2 regions of the Trichococcus shcherbakoviae genome follow, and region 2 is predicted to be linked to the other one. Evidence: predicted binding sites of a transcription regulator. Region 2 holds the regulator's gene; the other holds the start of a gene.
The links. The regulator HrcA, encoded in region 2, represses chaperone genes, less so after heat shock. The targets are predictions, from matches to a motif close to TTAGCACTCNNNNNNNNNGAGTGCTAA.

Region 1 (6,307 bases), 860 kb from region 2:
AAACGTTTAACGAGACTATCCGTTCTGTGTTCCTGTGAATGAGACATAAAATTGCACCTCTTGTTTATATAGGATATGCCCCCATAGGGCATGTAAAATTATATAAAAAAATTCATCAGGAGTCAACACCACTTCGGCAGCAGTTGGATTTGAAAAAAAATCAAACAAAAAAGGACCGGATAACCATTTCTGGCCATTCGGTCCTTTTGTTTGTGGAGCTTAGTGCTTCCATATCCTTTATAGAACGGTTCTGAATCCTTAACAGATGGTGCATCAGTAGTCTTGGTACTAAAAAGGCTAAAGACCTCAAACGTCGCACTGTGACGTTTGAGTGCCTAACGCTGTTCATGCCCACTCAGCCAAAACCGGGCTGTTTGGTCCTGAACCTCGTTAGTGCTCAAACTCTGAGCTCAGGATTCATCACACACTGTTTTAGTTGAACTCTGAATCCCAGAAATCTCCGCCTAAGCTGAAATACCCACCTCGACCAAACCCGGGTCGTGGTGGGTATTTCCTCTTAGTGCTCGATTTCTAGAGCGGGATTCATCGTATCCTGATTACATCATGCCCATGCCTGGGTCCATTGATGGGGGTGTTGCTGGTGCTGGATGGTCGGCTACGATTGCTTCTGTCGATAGGATCAAGGCAGCAACGCTGGCTGCATTTTGCAAAGCGGAACGTGTCACTTTTGTAGGATCGACGATTCCTGCTTCGATCATGTTTACCCATTCATCGGTTGCGGCGTTATAACCCATGCCAACTTCAAGGCCCTTGATCTTATCGGCTACAACGGAGCCTTCTTTTCCTGCATTTTCAGCGATTTGTCTCACTGGCTCTTCTAACGATCGTGCCACGATGCGTGCACCTGTCGCTTCGTCGCCAGTCAGTTCCAATGCTTCGACGCATTTTTGAACGTTGATCAAGGCTGTACCCCCACCGGATACGATACCTTCTTCAACAGCAGCACGCGTTGCGTTCAAAGCATCTTCGATACGCAGTTTGCGTTCTCTCAATTCAGTTTCTGTAGCCGCTCCGACTTTGATGACACCGACGCCACCGGATAATTTCGCAAGGCGTTCCTGCAATTTCTCACGGTCAAACTCTGAAGTTGTTTCTGCTGATTGCGCACGGATGACCGCTACACGTTGTTCGATGGCTGCTTTTTCACCAGCTCCTTCAACGATTGTTGTGGAGTCTTTGGTTACGACAACTTTGCCTGCACGACCCAAATGTTCTACGGAAGCATCCTTCAATTCCAAGCCTAAGTCTTCAGCGATGACTGTACCGCCTGTCAGGATTGCGATGTCCTGCAGCATTTCTTTACGGCGGTCACCGAAACCAGGTGCTTTGACTGCCGCTACATTGAATGTTCCGCGCAATTTGTTCAATACTAATGTAGGCAACGCTTCGCCGTCAACATCATCAGCAACGATCAACAATGGGCGACCTTGTTGCAGGATTTGTTCCAATAAAGGCAAGATGTCTTGGATATTGGACAATTTACGATCCGTGATCAGGATATAAGGTGCTTCCAATTCTGCTTCCATTTTGTCGTTGTTGGTGACCATGTATTGCGATAGGTAACCGCGGTCGAATTGCATCCCTTCAACAACATCCAACTCGGTTTCGATCCCTTTTGATTCTTCGATCGTGATGACTCCGTCGTTGCCGACTTTCTCCATCGCTTCCGCAATCAATTCGCCGATTTCTTTCGATCCGGACGATACAGCAGCTACCTGTGCGATCGACTCTTTTGAATTTACGGTTTGGGAAATTTCTGCCAAGCCTTTTACGGCTGCTTGAGTAGCCAATTCGATACCGCGACGGATACCTACCGGATTTGCGCCTGCTGTAACGTTCTTCAAACCTTCACGAACGATCGCTTGTGTCAAAACAGTGGCAGTCGTTGTACCATCACCAGCAATGTCGTTTGTTTTGGAAGCAACTTCGGAAACCAATTTCGCTCCCATATTTTCGAAACGGTCTTCCAATTCGATTTCTTTGGCGATTGTCACGCCGTCATTCGTGATCAATGGAGAACCGTACGCTTTTTCTAAAACAACGTTGCGGCCTTTAGGTCCTAATGTCACTTTTACGGTATCTGCTAAGATATCCACACCACGAAGCATTGCTGCTCTTGCGTCTTCTGAAAATTTAATGTCTTTTGCCATTTATCGATTCACCTCATGAATTTTATTTTTAGTCCAGGATTGCTACGATGTCGCTTTCTTTGATCACTAAGTATTCTGTGCCTGCATATTTGACTTCTGTGCCTGCATACTTTTCGAAAAGGACAGTATCCCCCGCCTTTACGGTCATTTCGATGGTTACGCCGTTATCCGTCACGCGGCCTGCTCCTACAGCAATAACGGTACCGGTTTGGGATTTTTCTTTAGCGGACGACGGTAAAACGATGCCGCCTACAGATTTTTCCTCTTCTTTGGCAACTTCTACAATAACACGGTTTCCTAATGGTTTTAACAAGATGATCCCTCCAAAAATAAGTTCATTTTAGCACTCATCAACTCAGAGTGCTAAGTTACATTTCTATATTAATCAATCTCCAATTAATTTGCAAGAGGGAAGCCGATTTTTTCTGATTCTATTTTTTTACGCTATTATGCTATACTGTTTATCAAGCGTAAGACGTCAGTTCTCTCAGAAAGGTACTATTATATGAATAAAAAAATACGTTCCAGGTCAACGTTAGCCATACAGATCATTCTCATCTATCTCGCTTCTCAGCTTCTGCCGGTCGTTATACTTTTTTTCATTCCGGAAGCGGATCGTATCGCAGCGGCTATGAATCTCTCGCTATTCTTCGCTTTCCTAGGGACTGTCCTTATGGTAGCATGGAATAGCAGAAAAAAATGGACACCACAAAACAGCCTTACAGAGCAACCAGCCGCCCCAATCGGAAAAACGCTCGCAATCGGAATCTTTGGCTTCTTGGGAGCTATCCTGATTCAGATCGTCGCGATGAACGTGGAGTATCTTTTGTTCAAGATGCCCGTAATTTCCGAAAATACGGAAGTATTGCTGGACTTGACAAACCGCTATCCATTCTTTATTTTTAACATTATCATCTTTGCACCTGTGATGGAGGAATTTGTATTCCGTAAAGCGATTGTCACACATCTGGTTGATGCAATCGGGATCGTCGGCGCAGCCACTATCAGTGCTTTGCTTTTTGCGATTGCGCATAATGATGGGCACTATTTGGTTTATGGCTCTCTGGGACTATGGTTTTCTTTCCTTTATTACAGAACAAGAAACATAGCCACTCCGATGATTGCGCATGCGTTGATGAATGCCGTATCCGCTTTGCCGATTCTCTCCCAACTCATTTCGTAAGGCACGTGAAGTCCGCTATTTAGGAAAAAGAAAGGAATAACATGACTTTAAAAAATCTATTAATTCAAGTAATCATCCGTTTTGTTTTCGCAATCCTCTTCATTTCGCTGGCAGTCGACGCAGTGAATACTGCAGGGTGGGGATTCATGGCCATCATAAGCGTGCTGTTCGCAACAAGTGATGTTGTGAAAGGCGTACGCATGTTCAACGCCTACTTGAAAATCAAAGACAGCATCGATAAAAACTAGGAAAAAAAAGAAGAGGCCGTCTCATTTTATTTTGAGACTTAGACCCCTTCTTTTTTTATTTTCTTATCATCAGCTGCCGACTTTGCTCAGCCGATATCATTGTCCAAGAAATAGATCAACGTCTGCAATTCATTCGTCAAGTCCACATTTTGAACGCGGACATTATCCGGAACGGAAAGACGAATCGGGGTAAAGTTCATGATGCCGCGAACGCCCGCTTCGGTCAATCGATTAGTGGCATCCTGCGCCACTTCTTGGGGAACTGTCAAAATGGCTACATCAATCTGTTGGATGCGCAATTGCTCAACCATATCCGTCATCGGGTAAACCGGCACACCGCTAAGGATTTTGCCGACGATGCCTTCATTGACATCAAATGCGGCACTGATGCGCACATTATTACTGACATGGAAGTTGTAGTTCAACAAGGCATGTCCCAAATTACCCACACCTATCAAAGCCACATTCGTCAGACGGTCCTGGTTCAAGGTTTTGCTGAAGAAATCCAACAAGTACTCGACATCATAACCGTACCCTCTTTTACCCAGCGCGCCAAAATATGAGAAATCCCTACGGATAGTAGCACTGTCCACTTTTACTGCTTCGCTCAATTCAGTGGATGAAACACGTTTTTTACCGGCGTTATGCAAAAAGCGCAAATAGCGGTGGTAAATCGGCAACCTCCTTGCCGTGGCTTTTGGAATATCATTCGTCGACATTTTTTCTCCTCTTCTTTCCTCGTTCATTTCGTACCTCATATTGTTTGTCAGAATGCACAAACTTTAAAAAGTATGTTCACATACTTAAGCTTTCATTTCATATTGACTATTATATCATCTGATTGTGAAAAATCTACTAATTTGTTCGAAACCGGACTTGATTGTGAAGCCTTTTTTGAACAATATGTGAAATACAATACTAATTGTAAGCGGGGTCATCAATAAATTTCACATGCACAAATACGTGAATATAGCAATAACTCTGCTTGTCCCTATCGAATCAGTGTTTGCTGTGATAAAATGAAAAGGATAAATGCCAGCATTTGCTTAGAAAGAGGACACTACATATGATTTTACTACAAGGACAAAATTTGGCGCGCCTTTTTGGGGCGAGCGTCTTATTCGATAATATTCAAATTACAGTCCAGGACCATTCGCGTATCGCTCTCGTCGGCCGAAACGGAGCAGGGAAATCAACCCTGCTGAAGATCTTGGCAGGCATCGAAACGACGGACGCCGGTTCTGTTTCCAAGAGCAAGGAAGTTACGATCGGCTACTTGGATCAGCATAGCGCGGTCGATTCCTCGAATACGATTTGGCAAGAAATGTTGACCATTTTCGCGCCGCTTATCCGATTAACCAAAGAGGCTGAGCAAGCCGCTTTCGCTTTGGGGGATCCGGACCTGCTCGAGGATGAAGAAGCCTATCAAAAAGCTTTGGAACGCTATGACCATCTTCAGCACACCCTGCATGAAAAGAACGCTTACGGCTATGAATCAGAGATCCGTTCGGTGTTGCACGGATTCCAGTTCTACGAAGAAGATTACGATCGCCCGATTTCCCAATTGTCCGGCGGCCAGAAAACAAGGCTCGCCTTGGCCAAAATCCTGCTTGAAAAGAACGACCTGCTCATTTTGGATGAGCCCACCAACCATCTGGACATCGACACGTTGGCTTGGCTTGAAAATTATCTGATTGGTTACAACGGCTCGCTCTTGATCGTTTCCCATGACCGGTATTTTCTGGATAAAGTCGCCACTGAAGTCTATGAAATCAGCCGCCACAAGATCCAGCACTACAAAGGCAACTACTCCTATTATCTGACCGAGAAAGCCGCCCGCTTGGAGCAGGAAGTGAAGGCTTACGAGAAGCAACAGGATGAAATCTCCAAATTGGAAGATTACGTCGCCCGTAACCTGGCGCGCGCTTCCACTACCAAGATGGCACAAAGCCGCCGCAAACGTCTTGAGAAAATGGACCGGATGGACAAACCGAAAGGTGATGAACGTTCCGCCCGCTTCTCCTTCGAGATTGCAAAAGAGAGCGGAAACGTCGTCTTGACCCTTGAAAACGGGGCTGTCGGCTATGCCGATACGGTCTTGGCTGACCCGATCAATCTTGATATCCGCAAACAACAAGCGATCGCAATCGTCGGGCCGAATGGGATTGGCAAGTCCACTTTGCTGAAGTCGATCATTTCCGAGATTCCGCTTTTGAAAGGCAGAGTCCAGCTCGGCGCCAACGTGGATCTCGGTTATTATGACCAAGAATTAGGCAACCTTTCCAAAAATAAGAGCGTTCTCGCCGAAATCTGGGATCTTCATCCTACGCTGAATGAAAAAGATGTGCGCAGTATTCTGGGGAGCTTCCTGTTCTCCGGTGCCGATGTCGAAAAAACGATTCCGGCATTGAGCGGTGGCGAGAAGGCAAGACTTTCACTCTGCAAGCTGGCATTGGATCAAAAGAACTTCCTCGTCCTCGATGAACCCACAAACCATTTGGACATCGACAGTAAGGAAGTGCTTGAAAATGCCTTGATCGATTATGATGGCACCCTGCTTTTCGTTTCCCACGACCGCTATTTCATCAACCGGATTGCGACAAGCATTGCCGAACTCTCCGCTGAGGGCAGCAAATTGTACCTCGGGGACTATGATTACTATATTGAAAAGAAACAGCAGGAAGCGGCTCTTGCAGCTCTGCAGC
Region 2 (6,307 bases):
CGCCGACAAGGATGATTTCATCGATTTCGGAAGTTGATAGACCTGCATCCTTCAATGCTTGGCGTACAGGACCTTTTGTACGTTCAACCAAGTCATAAGTGATTTCGTCAAATTTAGCGCGGGTAAGCGTCAATTCCAGGTGCAACGGACCTGCATCGCCGGCAGTGATGAACGGCAAGCTGATTTGTGTTGAAGTCACGCCAGAAAGATCTTTTTTGGCTTTTTCAGCAGCGTCTTTAAGACGTTGTTTCGCCATTTTGTCGTTTGAAAGGTCGATTCCGTTTTCTTTCTTGAATTCCGCAACCAAGTAGTCGATGATTTTGTTGTCGAAGTCATCTCCGCCTAATTTGTTGTCGCCGGCTGTACTCAATACATCGAATACGCCATCGCCCAATTCAAGGATGGAAACGTCGAATGTACCGCCGCCCAAGTCGAATACAAGGATTTTTTCTTCTTTGTCCGTTTTGTCCAAACCGTATGCCAAAGCTGCAGCAGTCGGCTCGTTGACGATACGCTCAACTTCCAGTCCGGCAATTTTACCAGCATCTTTAGTCGCTTGACGCTGTGCGTCATTGAAGTAAGCTGGGACTGTGATAACGGCTTTATCGACTTTTTCGCCTAAGTAGTCTTCTGCGTAGCCTTTCAGGTATTGAAGGATCATCGCTGAAACTTCTTGTGGTGTGTAGCTCTTGCCCTCCACTTCCACTTTGTAGCCCGCAACGCCCATGTGACGTTTGATCGAACTGATTGTGTTAGGGTTTGTTACTGCTTGGCGTTTTGCAACTTCGCCCACTTGGATTTCACCATTCTTGAAGGAAACGACAGATGGTGTCGTGCGATTTCCCTCTGGATTTGGGATGATTTTAGCTTCTCCGCCTTCTAATACTGCAACAGCTGAGTTTGTTGTACCTAAGTCAATACCGATAATTTTGCTCATGATGTTATTCCCCTCTATATGAAATTTTTATGTTTATCAATACAATTATTGTGACACAACGACCATTGCTGGTCTTAACACACGTTCCTTCAAAGCGTAGCCTTTTTGAAATACCGCTACGACTGTATCAGGCGCTTGCCCTTCGGCAGCCGGCAGTACTTGGATCGATTGATGGAAATTCGGATCGAAAGGCTGACCGATCGGATCGATCGAAGTGATGCCTTCTTTGGCGAAAGCATCAGTGAATAGATTCATGACCATTTCCAAACCTTTTTTCAGGTTCAATGATTTTTCATCTTCCACTTCAATTTCCAAAGCTCTTTCCAAACTGTCCATCACCGGCAACAATTCCTGCGCCAATGACTGGGAACGGTATTTCGCCGCATCCTGTCTTTCTTTCGCGTTGCGCTTCTGGATATTGGCAAGTTCAGCCTGCAGGCGCAACAAACGGTCTTCCGTTTCGGACAAGGTTGCTTTCAAGGTTTCAACCTCACTTGCTTCCGCAACCGTCTCTTGACTCTCGACAACCGTTGTATCAACGGTCGCTTGTTCCTGATCCACTAATTCTTCGTTATTGTCCACTTCAAAATCTCCTTTGTCGTGCTTATTTGTTCAGATCATTCAAGCTATCAGAAAGTTCGTAACGCATAAATTTCATGATACTGATCATTTTTTGATAAGGCATATTGGTTGGCCCCAGTAATGCGATCAGGCCCTTACCGTTGCCGGCCGTGTCATAGGTAGCCGTGATCAGGCTAAAATTATGCAACAGCTCATTGTCCAATTCCGTTCCGATCTTGACGCCGACGCCGTCGTTTGGGTTTGAAAAAAGCGCATGGATGTCCGGAGACCCATTCAGCATGCTTAAAATGGCCTTGACTTTGTTCTTGTCCATCGTCGCATCCAAATGGTTCAGAAGGTTCATGCTGCCGCCCACATGGAAGCGGTCATGCTCCAACTTCGCCACGATGTCATTGAAGATCGCCGTGAAATCGATTTTTGCATCGACGTACTTCCGGATAATCACCGGAATGTCCGTTTGCAGTTTGATGAATACTTCCTGCAGCGTGCGGCCTACAAGTTCCTGATTGAAGATGTTGACGATTTTTTCTATCTCAGTGGCCGAGAAGCCTGGCGAAACAGAAAAAATCTGATTTTCCACATGTCCTTTATCAGTCACCAAGATGGCCATCACATGTCCTTCATTGAGCGCGACCAATCGGAAACCCGTCAATCGGCTGTCCTTTGTTTCAGGACCGATCGCCAAAGCGGTATAATTCGTCAAAAACGACAACATTTCAGCTGATTTTTCGACGACCTGCTGGACTTCCCGGTAAGGATTCTGAAAACCATGCTTGATCGTCTGTTTGACATCGTCAGCGACTTCTTCGCTTTCTTTGCCCATTAGTTGGTCGACATAGTAACGGTAGCCTTGGATGGAAGGTATCCTGCCGGATGAAGAATGCATCTTTTCCAGGAACCCCAGTTCTTCGATCCGCATCATTTCGTTGCGGATCGTGGCGGAACTTAGAGACAAAGCAGATTCCTTCAGAAGCGTCTTCGATCCGATAGGCTCCTCGAATTCGATGTAATGCCTGACAATTAAATCCAAAACTAGCAACTGTCTTTCTGTTAACAAGATTTTCACCTCACTTTAGCACTTGACCTTAATGAGTGCTAACCATAAATAAATTTATCATGGGTAACAGGCTTTGTCAACGGAATACAATCATTTTCCATAAGATTATGGGCACGCCAAAGGCAATTAACGGATTCACATCAAGAAAGAACGGAATACTTCGTTGCCTAGGAAAACGCCTCTTTGGGTCAAACGGATCCTGTCGCCATCGACCAGCAGCAGGCCGTCCGCGACCAAATCCGCGATGACGGCAGCATACTGGTCCAACAGCGGGGTCTGGAATTTCTCGGCAAAATGTTTTTGGCTGACGCCCACCATCGTGCGCAGACCCAGAATCATTTCTTCTTCCATCTGTTCATTTTTTGATAACCTCTGCTCACGGATGATCGGCAGACTGTTCTCGCGCAATGGCGCCAGATACTGCTGGATCGGTCCATGATTGTGGTAGCGGATCCCATCGATATAGCCGTGCGCTCCGGCTCCGAAACCAAAATAGGACTCATTTTTCCAATAGGTGAGATTGTGCTGGGATTCGTAGCCCGGCAACGCAAAGTTGGAGATTTCGTATTGATTCCTGCCGTTTTTTGACATCGTCTCGATAGCCAGTGCATACATATCGGCTTCCGTGTCCTCTGAAGGCAACGGCAATTTCCCTTGACGCATCAAGTTATAAAACACCGTCTTGTTCTCAAGGATCAAGGCATAGATCGAGTAATGCGGCAAATCCAATTCCAGAGCTTTTTTCAGACTGTCTTCAAAATCAGCCATCGTTTGGTTCGGAAGGCGGAAGATCAGATCGATGGTCATGTTTTCGAATCCGGCTCTGCGGGCATCAGCCACGGAAGTGTATACCTGCTCGGCTGTGTGGATGCGGCCGATTTTTTTCAGGATGTCGTTATTAAAGGATTGCACCCCCATGCTCAAACGGTTGACCCCATAATCACGCATGATCTTCAGCTTCTCGAACGAAATACTTTCCGGATTGGCTTCCATCGTGAACTCGGCTCCCTTCGGCAAGGAGTAGGTGCTACGGATGCCGTTCAACAACTTCTCCAACTGGCGCTCATTCAGCGTCGTCGGTGTGCCGCCGCCGATATAGAAAGTGCTGATCTCTTCTTGAGGGTGCAACTGCTTCGACAACTGCATTTCCTTTACCAAAGCATCAACGTATTCATCGACCGGCTGGCCTTCCAGGAACACTTTATTGAAGTCGCAATAGAAACAGATGTGTTCGCAGAAAGGGATATGCAAATAAGCCGCTGCCATTTAGAGGGTCACCTCATCCAAGGGGTGATCCTTAAAATAGGCGATCGTATCCGCTTCATCACTTTTAAGCTGCGCGATCAGTTGGTCGACGCCCGAAAATTTGATTTCGCTGCGGATAAAATGGTGCCATCTGACGGTTACATCCTCGCCGTAGATCATTTTATCGAAGTCCAATATGTACACTTCCACGGTTTTGTCGCGGTCAGCTTCAAACGTGATATTGTGCCCTATCGAAGCCGTGCCGCGGTACCAAGTTCCGCTCACTCTGATGCTCACGATATAAACGCCATTCCTTGGCAAGCGTGTGTGTTTTTCGGTCTGGATATTGGCAGTCGGGAAACCCAATAACCTGCCGCGCGCATCGCCATGGATGACGGTGCCGTCGATCTGATAGACATAACCTAAATACGCATTCGCTTTCTCCATATCCCCTTCGGCTAACGCTTCCCGGATATGCGTGGAGCTGATTTTTTCGGCTTCGTTCTTCAATTCGGCAACTTCGATGACTTCGAAGCGGTCTTTTGCATAGTTCACCAATTGCTTCATATCAGCAATTTCTCTTGGCCCATAGGTGTAATCGAAACCGGCGACGACTGCGGCAGCATGCAAGCCGCAAATGTATTGGTCGACAAATTCCTGCGGTCTTAATGAAGCAAAGGCAGATGTAAAAGAGATGACGAAAAAATAATCAACGCCCAGGCTCTCCAATATTTCAGCTTTGCGGTTGACGGTCGACAAATACTGCATCGTTTCCGGGTTCATCTTCTGGAACACGATGCTAGGGTGATGATTGAAGCTCATGACGGCAATTTTGAGGTTCTTCTTTTCGGCAACTTCCTTTGCCCTTTTGATCACTTCTTGATGTCCTCGATGGACGCCATCAAAGTATCCCAACGCCAACACGACTTGCTCGTCCGGTATCATTTTTTGGTCATAGGGATGATGTATATGCATTATTTCCATTGCGTAAGCAACTCCTTGCTATTTAAGATAGGAACATTTTTCTGGGTTTGATGAAACCGGCTTTGGTCGGATGCGGTTCGTACATCGCCACGATTTTGCCCTGATAGGTGAATAAGACAGGTGCGTCAATTGTTGCGAAAGGTCCCTCTTTCGGAAAAACCGCACCATTTTTCACCTTATCCCACAGCTCATCATCAAGCGCAATCTGCCGATACGTTTCGAATACCGAGTCGATCGGTTTCAGATGCGCGTCAATTTCGTCGTTCACCATTGCTTCAGCAACTTGCTGCAGCGTCAGGCAATCATCCTTCGTGAAGGACCCGCTCATCGTGCGGGTCAGGCTTGACATGTATGCCGGGTAGCCCAAGGATGCGCCCAGATCGACGGCCAAAGTCCGCACATAGGTCCCTTTTCCGCAAGTGACCCGGAAGCGCCAAGACATCGTTTGGTCTTCGGCATGATAGACAGGTTCTGAAATCCGATCAAAACTCATGACCTGGATGTTTCTTTGCGGCCTTTCGACGGTCAACCCTTTGCGGGCGTATTCGTACAGCCTTTTTCCGTTCACCTTGACCGCGGAATACATCGGCGGAACTTGGATGCTTTCGCCAACCATGGCTTCCATCGCTGCATCGATTTCAGCCAAAGACAGAGCTTGATCGACCGGTGTCTTTGCGATCGTTTCGCCTTGGCTGTCCTCAGTCGTCGTGGCGACGCCGATAGTGATTTCCCCTTCATAAGCTTTATCCGTGTCCGTCAAAAACTCGACGACTTTTGTGGCTTTCCCGATGCAGATCGGCAAAACGCCATCAACTTCCGGATCCAAAGTTCCGGTATGCCCGACTTTTTTAGTTTTCAGTATTTTTCTCAGTTTGAATACGCAGTCGTGACTTGTCATGCCGCGCTCTTTCCATAAAGGTAATATTCCGTCCATATGTCTGTAACCTACTTTCTTCTACAACTAACCTATTATAGCATAATCTATTGTACACATAAAAACATCCACAATGGAAGAATATGCTTACGATGATAACGATAATTGCGTTACTTTTTTTGTGAAATCTGCTATGCTTAAGGAAATACGACTGTACTTAAGGAGAATCATCATGCCAAACTTCAAAATTGTGACCGATTCCACAACGGAATTGTCCGCAGAAGAAATTGACAGATATGGAATCACCGTAATCCCGCTTTCATCCATGATCGATAACGTGCTGTATTACGACGGCGTCACCATAACCAAACCCGAGTTTCTTGAAAAAATGATGAACAGCAAGGAGTTGCCAAAATCATCCCAACCAGCCATGGGCACATTTTTGGATAAATACAACGAATTGACAGCAGATGGCAGCGAGGTTTTGTCCATCCATGTAACCGAAACGCTGAGCGGAACCGTGAATTCTGCTCACCAGGCGGCTAAACTAGCCCATGGTAAAGTCACCGTCATCGATTCGAAATTTTGCGCAAGAGCTACCGCCTTCCAAGTGTTGGAAGCAGCGAAA

Region 1: groES (co-chaperone GroES) is a predicted target of HrcA. The motif match lies at 2,512-2,538, and genes of this name have one in related genera.

The regions. Positions count from the first base shown of each region.
Region 1 covers NZ_OY762653.1:2,086,527-2,092,833, reverse strand. Annotated here, with positions in the region: gene ACKPBX_RS10040 (metal-sensitive transcriptional regulator) at 1-47, opposite strand, end outside; gene groL (chaperonin GroEL) at 558-2,171, opposite strand; gene groES (co-chaperone GroES) at 2,200-2,484, opposite strand; gene ACKPBX_RS10025 (CPBP family intramembrane glutamic endopeptidase) at 2,845-3,354, shown strand; gene ACKPBX_RS10020 (DUF4305 domain-containing protein) at 3,396-3,602, shown strand; gene ACKPBX_RS10015 (redox-sensing transcriptional repressor Rex) at 3,689-4,321, opposite strand; gene ACKPBX_RS10010 (ABC-F family ATP-binding cassette domain-containing protein) at 4,669-6,307, shown strand, end outside.
Region 2 covers NZ_OY762653.1:18,096-24,402, reverse strand. Annotated here, with positions in the region: gene dnaK (molecular chaperone DnaK) at 1-937, opposite strand, end outside; gene grpE (nucleotide exchange factor GrpE) at 983-1,519, opposite strand; gene hrcA (heat-inducible transcriptional repressor HrcA) at 1,542-2,576, opposite strand; gene hemW (radical SAM family heme chaperone HemW) at 2,712-3,842, opposite strand; gene ribF (riboflavin biosynthesis protein RibF) at 3,843-4,805, opposite strand; gene truB (tRNA pseudouridine(55) synthase TruB) at 4,828-5,739, opposite strand; gene ACKPBX_RS00080 (fatty acid kinase binding subunit FakB) at 5,912-6,307, shown strand, end outside.